Regions from separate parts of the Streptomyces sp. NBC_00637 genome, predicted to be linked through region 3. Evidence: predicted binding sites of a transcription regulator. Region 3 holds the regulator's gene; each other region holds the start of a gene.
The links. Region 3 encodes HrcA, which represses chaperone genes, less so after heat shock. Its sites were predicted from a motif close to TTNGCACTCNGNNNNNCNGAGTGCNAA; they were not measured.

Region 1: a site for HrcA is predicted at 3,614-3,640, ahead of groL (chaperonin GroEL). Genes of this name have one in related genera too.
Region 2: a site for HrcA is predicted at 3,513-3,539, ahead of groES (co-chaperone GroES). Genes of this name have one in related genera too.

The regions. Positions count from the first base shown of each region.
Region 1 covers NZ_CP109046.1:4,647,583-4,652,623, forward strand. The annotation lists gene OG440_RS20475 (glucosyl-3-phosphoglycerate synthase) at 1-761, opposite strand, end outside; SAM riboswitch class I at 931-1,096, shown strand; gene thrC (threonine synthase) at 1,115-2,416, shown strand; gene OG440_RS20485 (MoaD/ThiS family protein) at 2,413-2,688, shown strand; gene OG440_RS20490 (cold-shock protein) at 3,214-3,420, shown strand; gene groL (chaperonin GroEL) at 3,767-5,041, shown strand, end outside.
Region 2 covers NZ_CP109046.1:3,345,979-3,351,019, forward strand. The annotation lists gene OG440_RS14315 (KGGVGR-motif variant AAA ATPase) at 1-556, opposite strand, end outside; gene OG440_RS14320 (hypothetical protein) at 553-1,035, opposite strand; gene groL (chaperonin GroEL) at 1,320-2,948, opposite strand; gene groES (co-chaperone GroES) at 3,060-3,368, opposite strand; gene OG440_RS14335 (polysaccharide deacetylase family protein) at 3,637-4,461, opposite strand; gene OG440_RS14340 (polysaccharide deacetylase family protein) at 4,458-5,041, opposite strand, start outside.
Region 3 covers NZ_CP109046.1:5,674,892-5,679,932, forward strand. The annotation lists gene OG440_RS24895 (DUF3097 domain-containing protein) at 1-554, opposite strand, end outside; gene OG440_RS24900 (MBL fold metallo-hydrolase) at 586-1,302, opposite strand; gene hrcA (heat-inducible transcriptional repressor HrcA) at 1,461-2,477, shown strand; gene dnaJ (molecular chaperone DnaJ) at 2,478-3,614, shown strand; gene OG440_RS24915 (nitronate monooxygenase) at 3,816-4,949, shown strand; gene OG440_RS24920 (16S rRNA (uracil(1498)-N(3))-methyltransferase) at 4,946-5,041, shown strand, end outside.

The DNA of each region.
Region 1 (5,041 bases), 1.0 Mb from region 3:
CGGCCCAGGGCCTGCCCGTCCTGATGCCGGTGCTTGCGCACGCCGATGTCGACCTGGGCGAGGGCGTCCAGGCCCACCAGGTGCAGGGCGTCGACCAGCATGCCCAGCTCCACGCCGTAGCCGACGGGGAACGGCAGCTGCTCCAGCAGGCTGCGGCGGGCCGCGTACTCGCCGCCGAGCGGCTGCACGAAGCCGGCCAGCTGCGGCCAGTGCATGTTGAGCAGCGGGCGGGCCATCAGCTCGGTGACCCTCCCGCCCTGGCCGGCCGCGCCGCCCAGCGGACGGTCGTACATGCCCTTGACCAGGTCCACGCCGTGGTCGGTGAGCAGCGGGCCGACGATCCCCGAGACGAAGTCGGAGGAGAACTCCCTGAGATCGGCGTCGATGAAACAGACGATGTCCCCGGTGGTGACCAGCAGGGAGCGCCACAGGACCTCGCCCTTGCCGGGCACGGCCGGTATGCGCGGCAGGATGTCGTCCCGGTGGACGACCCGCGCGCCGGCCGCCGCGGCCACCTCGGACGTACGGTCGGTCGATCCCGAGTCGACGACGACGATCTCGTCGACGAGCGGGACCTGGTGCATCAGGTCGTGGCGGATGATCGCGACGATGTCACCGACCGTCTCCTCCTCGTTCAGCGCGGGCAGGACGACGGACACCGACTGGTTCGTGGCGCGCTTGGCGGCCAGGATCCGGTGGAGCGGACGATCGGTCACGGCCCAGGAGCGGGTGGCCAGCCAGCGCTCGGTCTCTGGAAGCACAGTCTGCGGCTCCTCACTGTCGTGATCACACCGGGTGCACGGAAGGTGACCGTGTGATCCATCTCGCGGTTCGGACGACTATCTCAACTGTCCTGGCCTTCGGTTACAGTCTTGAACAACGCGGGTGACCATCGCATGTCCGAGGTCGCCCCCGTCCACAACTTCATACCGCTCATCCAGAGGGGCAGAGGGATACGGCCCGATGAAGCCCCGGCAACCCTCCAGCCGGTCTCGTGACGATCACCGATTCATGTGGTGATCTCCCCGCGAGGCTCCCGGCTCGGGAAGGTGCCAAATCCGTCTCACGGCGAGATGCGTCGTGAGGAAGATGAGGAGAAAGGGCCTCGCCTCACATGGCTGCGCAGACTGTTGCAAGCACCACCGACTCTACGACGTCCTCTGCCGTCGACCTCGGTCCGGCCGCGGCGTTGAACTGCCGCGAGTGCGGTCACCGCGTGCCCCTCGGCCCGGTCTTCGCCTGCGAGGAGTGTTTCGGCCCGCTCGAGATCGCCTACGACTTCTCCTCCTACGACACGGAGGAGCTCCGCAAGCGCATCGAGGCGGGACCCGCGAACATCTGGCGCTACGCGCCGCTGCTGCCCGTCCCCGCGGACGTGGCCGACAAGCCCAACATCAACCCCGGTTGGACCAAGCTCGTCCAGGCCGACAACCTCGCCCGTGAGCTGGGCGTCGACGCCGGCAAGCTGTTCGTCAAGGACGACTCCGGCAACCCGACGCACTCCTTCAAGGACCGCGTCGTCGCCCAGGCCATCGAGGCCGCCCGCGCGTTCGGCTTCACCACCCTGTCCTGCTCCTCCACGGGCAACCTGGCCGGTGCCGTCGGCGCCGCCGCCGCCCGGGCCGGCTTCCGGTCCTGCGTGTTCATCCCGCACGACCTGGAGCAGGGCAAGGTCGTCATGGCCGCGATCTACGGCGGCGAACTCGTCGGCATCGAGGGCAACTACGACGACGTCAACCGCTTCTGCTCCGAGCTCATCGGCGACTCGGCCGGCGAGGGCTGGGGCTTCGTCAACGTCAACCTGCGGCCGTACTACGCCGAGGGTTCCAAGACGCTGGCGTACGAGATCTGCGAGCAGCTCGGCTGGCGGCTGCCGGACCAGCTGGTCGTGCCGATCGCCTCCGGTTCGCAGCTGACGAAGATCGACAAGGGCCTTCAGGAGCTGATCAAGCTCGGGCTGGTCGAGGACAGGCCGTACAAGATCTTCGGCGCGCAGGCCGAGGGCTGCTCCCCGGTGTCCGTGGCCTACAAGGCCGGGCACGACGTCGTCCGCCCGCAGAAGCCGGACACCATCGCCAAGTCGCTGGCCATCGGCAACCCGGCGGACGGTCCGTACGTCCTCGACATCGCGCGGCGGACGGGCGGCGCGGTGGAGGACGTGGACGACGAGCAGATCGTCGACGCGATCAAGCTGCTGGCCCGGACCGAGGGCATCTTCGCGGAGACCGCCGGTGGGGTGACGGTGGGTGTGACGCGCAAGCTGATCGAGAACGGTCTGCTGGACCCGACCAAGACGACCGTCGTCCTCAACACGGGCGACGGGCTGAAGACCCTGGACGCGGTGGCCGGCACCGGGCTGACCGCGACCATCCGTCCGAACCTCGACTCCTTCCGAGAGGCTGGCCTCGCGTCATGAGCGTTACCGTCCGCATCCCCACCATCCTGCGCACCTACACCGGCGGCAGCGCCGAGGTGAAGGCCGAGGGGGCCACCCTCGGCGAGGTCATCGCCGACCTGGAGAAGAACCACACGGGTATCGCCGCCCGCGTCCTGGACGACCAGGGCAAGCTGCGGCGGTTCGTCAACGTGTACGTGAACGACGACGACGTCCGCTTCGAGCAGGGTCTGGAGACGGCGACCCCGGACGGCGCCGGCGTCTCGATCATCCCGGCCGTCGCCGGCGGCTGAGACGGCGGCTCCGGAGGACGTTCGGGCGATGGCCCGGGTGATGGTCCGAACGATGGTCCGGGCGGTGACTGACCGTTGTTCAGTACCCATCGGTAGTAACCGTCGGTAACAGTTATTACCGAGCGTTCATCGAATTGCCCTCTCCGCGATAGAAGCGGAGGGGGCAATTCAGTGTGGTTGAGCGCGGTACAGTTGGGGAACCCGGTCCGGATCACCGGATCCGGAGGCTTTGATTTCTGCCCCGCGCCCGACAAGAAGCAGCCAATGTGTGCGCCTCTTTCGTGGCTTTTGCGGCTTTTATAGGGCCCGACTTGCCCTCAATTCAGGCGAATTCTCGCTACATTCCGGATCCCGTGCGTCCGGAATTCTCGTCCGACTGACCTGTTGCAGACGGCAGTTGGGCAGATACATTCAGCCGCGGTCGACGCGTTCCGGCGCACGCCCCCAAGCCAACCGGGGGGTGAGGTCTGACCCGGATCCGCGAAGTGCGGGTCCGTGCAAGGGCCAGTAATAGGGGAGTTAGGCATGGCTCAGGGCACCGTCAAATGGTTCAACGCGGAGAAGGGGTACGGCTTCATCGCGGTCGACGGTGGTGCGGATGTTTTCGTCCACTACAGCGCGATTCAGATGGACGGCTACCGCACCCTGGAAGAGGGTCAGCGGGTCGATTTCGAGATCTCGCAGGGTCAGAAGGGGCCGCAGGCGGACATGGTCCGGCTCGCGACCGGCTGAAGCACGCGCCGACTGAAAGCGTCGTTCTTCTGTACATCTGACGAAGGGCTCGCACCTCCACCGGGTGCGAGCCCTTCGTCATGTCCGGGGGCGTGCGCGAGCCGTGGCCGGGACGTCCGCGATCGGTGTCCGGAAGGGCACGGGTCCGGCGGAGGCGCTTGCACTCTCATGGGTCGAGTGCTAATCATTGGCGTTAGCACTCTGCACGTGAGAGTGACAACGAGGACCGGGTCGGTGAGGCCCGCAGGCCAGGTGGGGCAAGGAACCACGAGGCCGGCGAGCCGTCCGTCGCGGGCGCCAGCGCGGTCCGGAGAAATCCACCCCCTGTCCGGGAGGACCACTTCACATGGCCAAGATCATCGCGTTCGACGAGGAGGCACGGCGCGGCCTCGAGCGCGGCATGAACCAGCTCGCGGACGCCGTGAAGGTGACGCTCGGCCCCAAGGGCCGCAACGTCGTCCTCGAGAAGAAGTGGGGCGCCCCCACGATCACCAACGATGGTGTCTCCATCGCCAAGGAGATCGAGCTCGAGGACCCGTACGAGAAGATCGGCGCAGAGCTGGTCAAGGAAGTCGCCAAGAAGACGGACGACGTCGCCGGTGACGGTACGACCACCGCGACCGTCCTCGCCCAGGCCCTCGTCAAGGAAGGCCTGCGCAACGTAGCCGCCGGCGCCAACCCGATGGCCCTCAAGCGCGGTATCGAGAAGGCCGTCGAGGCCGTCTCCGGTGCCCTGCTCGAGCAGGCCAAGGATGTCGAGACCAAGGAGCAGATCGCTTCCACGGCCTCCATCTCCGCCGCCGACACCCAGATCGGCGAGCTCATCGCCGAGGCGATGGACAAGGTCGGCAAGGAAGGCGTCATCACCGTCGAGGAGTCCCAGACCTTCGGTCTGGAACTGGAGCTCACCGAGGGTATGCGCTTCGACAAGGGCTACATCTCGGCGTACTTCGCCACCGACATGGAGCGTATGGAGGCCGTCCTCGACGACCCGTACATCCTGATCGCGAACTCCAAGATCGCCAACGTCAAGGACCTGCTCCCGCTCCTCGAGAAGGTCATGCAGGGCGGCAAGCCGCTGCTGATCATCGCCGAGGACGTCGAGGGCGAGGCGCTGTCGACGCTGGTCGTCAACAAGATCCGCGGCACCTTCAAGTCCGTCGCGGTCAAGGCCCCGGGCTTCGGCGACCGCCGCAAGGCGATGCTGAACGACATCGCCATCCTCACCGGTGGCGAGGTCATCTCCGAGGAGGTCGGTCTCAAGCTCGAGAACACGACCATCGACCTGCTGGGCAAGGCCCGCAAGGTCGTCATCACCAAGGACGAGACCACCATCGTCGACGGTGCCGGCTCCTCCGACCAGGTCGCCGGGCGGGTCAACCAGATCCGCGCCGAGATCGAGAACAGCGACTCGGACTACGACCGCGAGAAGCTGCAGGAACGCCTGGCGAAGCTCGCCGGCGGTGTCGCGGTCATCAAGGCCGGCGCCGCCACCGAGGTGGAGCTCAAGGAGCGCAAGCACCGCATCGAGGACGCCGTCCGCAACGCGAAGGCCGCCGTCGAGGAGGGCATCGTCGCCGGTGGTGGCGTGGCCCTCATCCAGGCGTCCTCCGTCTTCGAG
Region 2 (5,041 bases), 2.3 Mb from region 3:
GACCCACGCCCGGCGACTCCAGGTCCAGGTCTACGACGAGGACGATGTGCCCCTGGTCGGCCAGGTGTCGGGCCAGGACGGCGGTCGCCGTACTGCGTCCCACCCCGCCCTTGAATCCGTAGAGCGCGGTGCGGTGAGTACGGGAACCGTCCGCTTCGGGAGCGGGGGTGGACACCTGCGCCCAGTCCTCACCGACCACGGTGTTGTCAAGGATCCGGACCCGCCCGGCAGGCCGGCTCGGGTCCTTGACGGCTCGCTCGGAGCCCAGCAGTCCATCGGCCGAGAACAGTCCCGACGCCCTCATCAGCGGCCGGTCCGCGGCGTACCGACCGAGCTCCTGACCGAGACGCAGGCCATAGACAGCCTCAACCTCCTCCAGAGACGACGGGAGGGGCTGCGCACGGTCGTCCAGGACGAGAGTGAAGCGCCCCAGGACATCCCGTACCGCCAGGACATCCACACCCGCGGCCGCCATCTCGTGAGCCAGTGCCAAGGCTCGTGGGCGCGCCTCGGCGAAACGGACCGGTCCGTCGACCGGTTCGGGGGCGAGGGTCACGGCAACCTTCCTGTGATGAGTGCCTGTTCGTGCAGGCGAAGTATGTCCTCGGCCACCGTACGCCGCCGTTGCACCTCCCCTTCGGCGACATTGCTGCCGTCGCGGTAGCGGTCGTCGACCGACCATGTGTTGAAGGCGGTCAGCCCTCCGAGTGCGGCGGACAGGCGGGTCGCCGACCTACCGTGCGTCAGGAGCGCCACATCGGTGGCCACCCACGGCAGGTGGCTGTAGGAGTGCGACGCCTTCCCCGTCGCCGGGTCCTTGACCCAGGGCGACTTCGACGGCAGGCCTCCAGGCTTTTTGGGGTCCATCGTCGCGGGGGTGAAGCGGAGCAGCAAACTCTTGAGAGCACACTCGACCGCGAAGCCGTAGTGATAATCGGCATTGGGCAGCCGTGCGCTGTCGTGGAGGAAAACGCCGTCGTTGTAATGCCGAAGGGCGGCGTGGGCGTAGTGGTGCTCTGCTGAATTCACCGACACGCGACGGATCATAGGATGCGGACGACCCGAACGGCCCAACTCACGCCGCGATGTCACACGTGCGGCAAGGCGTGGTGACAGATGCCGAGACGACTCTGACGTAGCCCGAAGCCGAGGTCCGTCCGGTCCGTGGTGTGGCGTACCGAGCGACGGAGGGTGTGGGTCCGGGCTCCCGCTGCACGGCAGAGGCCCGGCACCCCATGGAGGTGGGGTGCCGGGCCTCTGCCGTGCTTGCGACCTGGGTCAGTGGTTATCGGCCCGGGTCGGGGTACCGGCGCGTCGCGTCAGTGGGAGTGGCCGTGGCCGTGACCGCCCGCGGCGGCCGGCTCTTCCTCTTCCTTCTTCTCGACGACCAGGGTCTCGGTCGTCAGGAGGAGGGAGGCGATGGAGGCGGCGTTCTCCAGGGCGGAGCGGGTGACCTTGACCGGGTCGATGACGCCGGCCTTGACCAGGTCGCCGTACTCGCCGGTCGCGGCGTTGAAGCCCTGGCCCTTGTCGAGCTCGGCGACCTTGGAGGTGATGACGTAACCCTCGAGGCCCGCGTTCTCGGCGATCCAGCGCAGCGGCTCGACGACGGCGCGGCGGACGACGGCGACACCGGTCGCCTCGTCGCCGGTCTTGCCGAGGCCGCCTTCCAGCACCTTGGCGGCGTGGACGAGCGCGGAGCCACCACCGGAGACGATGCCCTCCTCGACCGCGGCGCGGGTCGCGGAGATGGCGTCCTCGAGACGGTGCTTCTTCTCCTTCAGCTCCACCTCGGTGGCGGCGCCGACCTTGATGACGCACACGCCGCCGGCCAGCTTCGCGAGGCGCTCCTGGAGCTTCTCGCGGTCCCAGTCGGAGTCGGTGTTCTCGATCTCGGCCTTGATCTGGCCGACGCGGCCCTGGACCTCGGCGGAGTCGCCGGCACCGTCGACGACCGTGGTGTCGTCCTTGGTGACGGTGACGCGGCGGGCGGAGCCGAGCACGTCGACGCCGACCTGGTCGAGCTTGAGGCCGACCTCTTCGGAGATGACTGTGGCGCCGGTGAGGACGGCCAGGTCCTGGAGCATCGCCTTGCGACGGTCACCGAAGCCGGGGGCCTTCACGGCGACCGCGTTGAAGGTGCCGCGGATCTTGTTGACGACGAGGGTGGAGAGCGCCTCGCCCTCGAGGTCCTCGGCGATGATCAGCAGCGGGCGGGAGGAGTTGGTCTGGATGACCTTCTCCAGCAGCGGCAGCAGGTCGGCGATGGAGGAGATCTTGCCCTGGTTGATGAGGATGTAGGGGTCCTCGAGGACGGCCTCCATGCGCTCCTGGTCCGTCACGAAGTACGGCGACAGGTAGCCCTTGTCGAAGGCCATGCCCTCGGTGAAGTCGAGCTCCAGACCGAAGGTGTTGGACTCCTCGACGGTGATGACACCGTCCTTGCCGACCTTGTCCATCGCCTCGGCGATGAGCTCGCCGACCTGCTGGTCCTGGGCGGACAGCGCGGCGACGGCGGCGATGTCGGACTTCTCGTCGATCGGGCGGGCGGTGGCCAGCAGATCGTCGGAGATGGCCTTGACGGCGGCGTCGATGCCCTTCTTCAGGGCGGCCGGGGAAGCACCCGCGGCGACGTTCTTGAGACCCTCGCGTACGAGCGCCTGGGCGAGCACGGTGGCGGTGGTCGTACCGTCACCCGCGATGTCGTTGGTCTTGGTCGCCACCTCCTTCACCAGCTGGGCACCGAGGTTCTCGTACGGGTCGTCGAGCTCGACCTCACGGGCGATCGTGACACCGTCGTTGGTGATGGTGGGGGCGCCGAACTTCTTGTCGATGACGACGTTGCGGCCCTTGGGGCCGATCGTCACCTTGACCGTGTCGGCAAGCTTGTTGACGCCGCGCTCGAGGGCGCGACGGGCGTCCTCGTCGAACTTCAGGATCTTCGCCATGGGAGCGGTTCAGCCCTCTCGGAAAACGTGGGAGAAACGAACTGCGCCCCCAGCACCCGGCTTCACAAAGTCGCGGGGCCAGGAGCGCAGTTCACTGCAAAACTGGGTGAATTACTTCTCGATGATCGCGAGCACGTCGCGAGCCGAGAGGACGAGGTACTCCTCGCCGTTGTACTTCACCTCGGTGCCGCCGTACTTGCTGTACAGGACTACGTCGCCGACCTTGACGTCGAGCGGCAGGCGCTCGCCGTTCTCGAAGCGACCCGGGCCCACCGCGAGGACAGCACCCTCCTGGGGCTTCTCCTTCGCGGTGTCCGGGATGACCAGGCCAGAGGCCGTGGTCTGCTCGGCGTCGAGCGGCTGGACCACAATGCGGTCCTCGAGCGGCTTGATGGCAACCTTGGAGCTGGTGGTCGTCACGATCCGACCTCCCCCTTCGGAGATCTCACGGGGCTAACTGTCTAGGTGGCGACCAGGTGGATCCGTCGTCGCGGGTGCCGGACCTGCCCGTCGCGTGTTGGCACTCTCCAGTGGGGAGTGCCAGAGCCGAGACTATGACCGCGATTAGCACTCGGTCAAGCGGAGTGCCAATGACGGCGGGGCGTCGGCCGGATTTCGGCCTGGGCGAACGGCCCTCTCGCGGTGGTGCGCCCGCGCGAGTCCCGTACCGGGGGCCCGGCGGGAAATCTCAGACGTAGTCCTCCAGGCGGCCCACCGTCAGGCCCTGCTCCTGCACCCGCCGCAGGAGTCGCGTCGTGCGTTCCCTCAGGCTCGGGCCCGTCGACTCGTCCGGGGCCACGGCGATGATGTCGCCGGGGTGCAGACGGGCCGGGCCGTGGGTGTAGGTGAGGCCGGTGGGGCCCATCGCGGCGCGCCACAGGACGACGGCCGCGATGCCGCAGTCGGCGGCGGCGCGTCGGGTGGTGGTGTCGTAGGTGCCGTAGGGCGGGCGGAAGAGGCGGGGGCGCAGGCCGAAGCGGGAGCGGAGCTTGTCCTGCTGGCCGCAGATCTCGGCGCGCTGGCCGGCGTAGGGGAGACCGCGCAGGGCCGGGTGGTCCAGGGTGTGGTTCTGGATGCTCGCGCCGACGGACTGGAGGCGGGCGAAGTGCGCGTACCCCGGGCCCACTACGCCATCCGTGAGGAACATGCTCACCGGGAGACGCAGTTCGCGGACCATGTCGACGAACCGGGGGTCGCGTTCGGCGCCGTCGTCGTAGGTGAGGAAGACGACCCGGTCGGCGGTCGGGACGTGGTCGACGACCGGCGGGAGGGCCGCTCCCGGGCTGCCCGCCAGGACGCGGGCGGGGTGGCGCGGCGCGGGGGCCGGCGGGGCGGTCAGACCCCAGCGGCGGTAGGCGTCCCGCGCGGCCGGGTCGTGCGGGCGGACCCGGGCCGCGGCCTTCTTGCCGAGCCGTTCGATGGGGTCTACGGACTGGGCGCAGCCCGCCAGGGTCGCCAGTGTCGTGAGGGTCGTCAGGATCAGCAGCACGGCCGGCAGCCCCCGCGTCCTCACAGGTAGTCCTCCAGTCGCGCCACCGCGTACCCCTTCGCCGTGACCTTGTTCAGGAACCGGCGGACCATGTCGGGCATCGTGCCCTTCCAGTCGCCGCGGCCGCGGAAGTGGGTCAGGACGATGTCGCCGGGGTGGAGGTCCTGGTCCCACTCGCGGTACTCCCAGTGGTCGACGAACACCTCCTCCGCCCAGAGCGGGGCGTAGCGCACCCCGCAGGTCTTCGCGGCGCGCAGGGTGTCCTGGTCGTAGTTGCCGTAGGGCGGCCGGAAGAGGGCGGGGCGTTTGCCGTAGCGCTTCTCGATCACGTGCTGCATGCCGCAGATCTCGCGCTTCTGGTGGGCGTAGGAAAGGGCGGGCAGGTAGGGGTGGTGCAGGGTGTGGTTGTTCAGTGTCACGCCCCGGTCCTGCATCTTCTTGAAGTAGCCGTAGTCGTCCTTGACGAGGTAGTCGCTGAGGAAGGCGGTGTACGGGATCTTCAGTTCGCTCATCATGCGCAGGAACGCCGGGTCCTTCTCGGCGCCGTCGTCGATGGTGAGGAAGACGACCCGGTCCTCGGTCGGGATCGTGGTGAAGACCGGCG
Region 3 (5,041 bases):
GCGTGTCCGCTCGTGACCGATCGGGCGATGCGCCACTCCTTCGTGCCGGGGAGGAGATGGTCCACCAGGACGCCCAGTCTCGCGTCGGGGCCCGGCGCGAACTCGGCGACGATCGACGGCAGGTCGTCCACACCCTCCAGGTACTCCACGACCACGCCCTCGACGCGCAGGTCGTCGCCCCACACCTTCTCGACCAGTTCGGCGTCGTGTCGGCCCTCGACGTAGATACGGCCCGCCCGGGCGACGCGGGCGCGGGCGCCGGGGACGGCGACCGAACCGGAGGCCGTACGGGTGGGGCGTACGGGCGCGGACGAGGTGGGCCTCACCAGGGTCACGACCTTGCCCTCCAGCAGGAACCCGCGCGGCTCCAGCGGGAACACCCGGTGCTTGCCGAAGCGGTCCTCCAGGGTCACCGTGCCCGCCTCGCAGCGGATCACCGCCCCGCAGAACCCGGTGCCGGGCTCCTCCACCACGAGCCCGGGCTCCGCCGGGACCTCGGGGACCGGCTTCGGCTTCTTCCAGGAGGGAGTCAGGTCGGCGGAGTACGGGCGCATTTTGATGACGATAGGAGAAGCCCGGGGCCGATCAGGGCGACACGCCGAAACGGGCGCTCAGCGCGTCGCGTTGCGCCCGTACGAACGCCGCGTCCACCACCGCCCCGTGACCGGGCACGTACAGCGCGTCCTCGCCGCCGAGCTCCAGGAGGCGGTCGAGGGCGGCGGGCCAGTGGGACGGCACGGCGTCGGGGCCGGCCTCGGGCTCGCCGGACTCCTCGACGAGGTCGCCGCAGAACACCGTCTCGGGGTTGCCGGGCACCAGCACGGCCAGGTCGTGGGCGGTGTGACCGGGACCGACGTTCGCCAGCAGGACCTGCCGGCCGCCGCCCAGATCGAGGGTCCACTCCCCGGAGACGAGGTGCCGGGGCCGGACGAGGGTGTCCGCGGCCTCCGTCGCCGCCGTCTCGTCGAGTCCGTGGCGCATCGCGTCCGACCGCAGCTCCTCGGCCGGCACGGTGTCCACCCCCACCGCCCCGAAGACCTCCGCCCCGGCGAAGGCCGCCGCCCCGAACACATGGTCGAAGTGGGGGTGCGTGAGCGCGAGATGGGTCACACGGGAGCCGGTGAGTTCCTCGGCCCAGGCCCGCAGCCGCGCCCCCTCGGCCAGGCTCGAACCCGCGTCGATCATCAGCACCGCGCCCGTCCCGACGACCAGTCCCGCCGTGCAGTCCCAGCCCGGCAGCCGCACCCGGCCCACCCCCGCCGCGACCCGCTCCCACCCGAGCTCTTCCCAAGTCACCGTCATACCGCGACGCTAGCCCTACGACGCCGGGCAAGGGCCGACCTTGCCCCGGGTGTACCCCACAGCCGTACACTGGGCCGGGGAACGCTGGCACTCGGATGTGAAGAGTGCCAGACAGGCGCCCCGGGGGACTGGGGACTACTGCTGGAGGTGTGCGCGCGATGCTGAGTGAACGCAGGCTCCAGGTGCTGCGCGCCATCGTCCAGGACTACGTCGGCACCGAGGAACCCGTGGGGTCGAAGGCGCTCACCGAGCGGCACAGCCTCGGCGTGTCCCCGGCGACGGTCCGCAACGACATGGCCGCCCTGGAGGACGAGGGGTACATCGCCCAGCCGCACACCAGCGCCGGGCGGATCCCCACGGACAAGGGCTACCGGCTGTTCGTCGACAAGCTGGCCGGCGTCAAGCCGATGACCGGTCCCGAGCGGCGGGCCATCCAGAACTTCCTCGACGGCGCCGTCGACCTCGACGACGTCGTGGCCCGGACGGTACGGCTGCTCGCGCAGCTCACCCGGCAGGTCGCCGTCGTGCAGTATCCGTCGCTGACCCGCTCGACCGTGCGGCACGTGGAGCTTCTCTCGCTCGCGCCCGCACGCCTGATGCTCGTGCTGATCACGGACACCGGGCGGGTCGAGCAGCGGATGGTGGACTGCCCGGCGCCCTTCGGGGAGGTCTCGGTGGCGGATCTGCGCGCGCGGCTCAACAGCCGGGTCGCGGGGCGCCGCTTCGCGGACGTGCCGCGTCTGGTGGAGGATCTGCCGGAGGCCTTCGAGGCCGAGGACCGCGGCACGGTCACGACGGTGCTCTCCACCCTGCTGGAGACACTCGTCGAGGAGAACGAGGAGCGGCTGATGATCGGCGGTACCGCCAATCTCACCCGCTTCGGACATGACTTTCCCCTCACCATCCGGCCCGTCCTGGAGGCACTGGAGGAGCAGGTCGTGCTTCTCAAGCTCCTTGGCGAGGCGGGGGATTCGGGCATGACCGTACGCATCGGTCACGAGAATGCCTATGAGGGACTCAACTCCACTTCGGTGGTGTCGGTCGGCTACGGTTCGGGCGGCGAAGCAGTCGCCAAGCTGGGCGTGGTCGGACCGACCCGCATGGATTACCCGGGAACGATGGGAGCGGTACGAGCGGTGGCACGGTACGTCGGACAGATCCTGGCGGAGTCGTAAGTGGCCACGGACTACTACGCCGTTCTCGGCGTGCGCCGTGATGCGTCGCAGGAAGAGATCAAGAAGGCCTTCCGGCGGCTCGCGCGCGAGCTGCACCCGGACGTCAACCCGGACCCGAAGACCCAGGAGCGGTTCAAGGAGATCAACGCCGCCTACGAGGTGTTGTCGGACCCGCAGAAGAAGCAGGTCTACGACCTCGGGGGCGACCCGCTGTCGCAGTCGGGCGGCGGGGGCGCGGGCGGCTTCGGCGCCGGTGGCTTCGGGAACTTCTCCGACATCATGGACGCGTTCTTCGGTACGGCGTCGCAGCGCGGGCCGCGCTCGCGGACCCGGCGCGGCCAGGACGCGATGATCCGGCTGGAGATCGACCTCGAAGAGGCGGCCTTCGGCACGACCAAGGACCTCCAGGTCGACACGGCGATCGTCTGTACGACGTGCAGTGGCGAGGGCGCGGCCCCCGGCACCACGGCCCAGACGTGCGACATGTGCCGCGGTCGCGGCGAGGTGTCGCAGGTGACCCGGTCCTTCCTCGGGCAGGTCATGACCTCGCGGCCGTGCCCGCAGTGCCAGGGCTTCGGCACCGTCGTGCCGACCCCGTGCCCGGAGTGCGCGGGCGACGGCCGCGTGCGCTCGCGCCGCACGCTGACCGTGAAGATCCCGGCCGGTGTCGACAACGGCACCCGCATCCAGCTCGCGGGCGAGGGCGAGGTCGGCCCCGGCGGCGGCCCCGCCGGTGACCTGTACGTCGAGATCCACGAGCTGCCGCACAACATGTTCCAGCGGCGCGGGGACGACCTGCACTGCACGGTGACCCTGCCGATGACGGCGGCGGCGCTCGGCACCAAGGTGCCGCTGGAGACCCTGGACGGGCTGGAGGAGGTCGACATCCGGCCCGGCACCCAGTCCGGGCAGTCGATCCCGTTGCACGGCCGGGGCGTCACGCATCTGCGGGGCGGCGGGCGTGGGGACCTCATCGTGCATGTCGAGGTCCAGACGCCCAGCAAGCTCGATCCCGAGCAGGAGCGGGTGTTGCGGGAGCTGGCGAAGCTGCGGGGCGAGGAGCGGCCCACGGGGCAGTTCCAGCCCGGGCAGCAGGGACTGTTCTCCCGGCTGAAGGACGCGTTCAACGGACGGTGACGGCGGGGGCCGGGGTGGGTTTCCGCCCTCGCCGGCCCTTCCCCTCCCGCCCACGGGGCCGTGCCCCCGGACTCCCCGCTTCCGGCCCGAACGGGCATCGCCTCGGAACACCGGACGGGCCGAAAGTACGGGCACGTGACACCTTGTGCCGGCGGGAAGGGTCGATTCGGACTTGTTCGGAGGACGTGACAACATGCCGTCATGTCCTCCGCACTGACCGATCTCTTCCCGTATCCGATCGTGCAGGCCCCCATGGCGGGCGGTGTCTCCGTCCCGCGGCTGGCGGCCGCCGTGTGCGAGGCCGGGGGGCTCGGGTTCCTCGCCGCCGGGTACAAGACGCCCGACGGCATGTACCAGGAGATCAAGCAGCTGCGGAGCCTCACCGCCCGTCCTTTCGGCGTGAACCTCTTCATGCCGCAGCCGGAGTACCCCGGTGTGGGCACCGGATCCACCGGAGCGGCTGTCGCCGCGCTCCCTGCCGCGGGCGCCGTCGAGGTCTACGCCCACCAGCTCGCCGGTGAGGCCGCCTGGTACGAGACCGAGCTGGGCGACCCGGAGAGCGGCCGCGACGACGGTTACGACGCCAAGCTCGCGGTGCTGCTGGACAACCCGGTGCCGGTGGTGTCGTTCCACTTCGGCGTCCCGAGCGGCGAGGCGCTGGAGTCCCTGCGGCGCGCGGGAACGTTCACCCTGGTCACGGCGACCACCGCCGAGGAGGCCCGCGCGGTGGAGCGGGCCGGCGCGGACGCCGTGATCGTGCAGGGTGTGGAGGCCGGCGGCCACCAGGGCACCCACCGGGACAACCCGGAGAACGACCGCTCCGGCATCGGACTGCTCGCGCTGATCGCACAGGTCCGCGAATCGGTGAACCTGCCAGTCGTCGCCGCCGGCGGGCTCATGCGCGGCGGCCAGATCGCCGCGGTCCTCGCGGCCGGCGCGGACGCGGCCCAGCTGGGCACCGCTTTCCTCGTCACCCCCGAGTCCGGGGCGCACGCCGTGCACAAGCAGGCGCTGACCAACCCCCTCTTCGTGCGCACCGAGCTCACCCGGGCCTTCTCCGGCCGTCCGGCCCGCGGCCTGGTCAACCGCTTCCTGCGCGAGCACGGCCCGTACGCGCCCGCCGCCTACCCGGAGGTCCACCACCTCACCTCGCCGCTGCGCAAGGCGGCGGCCCGGGCGGGCGACGCCCAGGGCATGGCGCTGTGGGCGGGACAGGGGCACCGGCTGGCCCGCGAGCTGCCCGCCGGGCGGCTGGTGGACGTCCTGGTGTCCGAACTCGCCGACGCGCGGACAGCGTTGTCGGGGTTCGCGGCCGGTGAGGGCGGTGCCGCGTGACGGCGCCCGTGTTCGTCGTCGACGAACTCCTGGCCTCCCGCTCCGAGTTCGTGCTGGACGGCCCCGAGGGCCGGCACGCCGTCTCGGTGAAG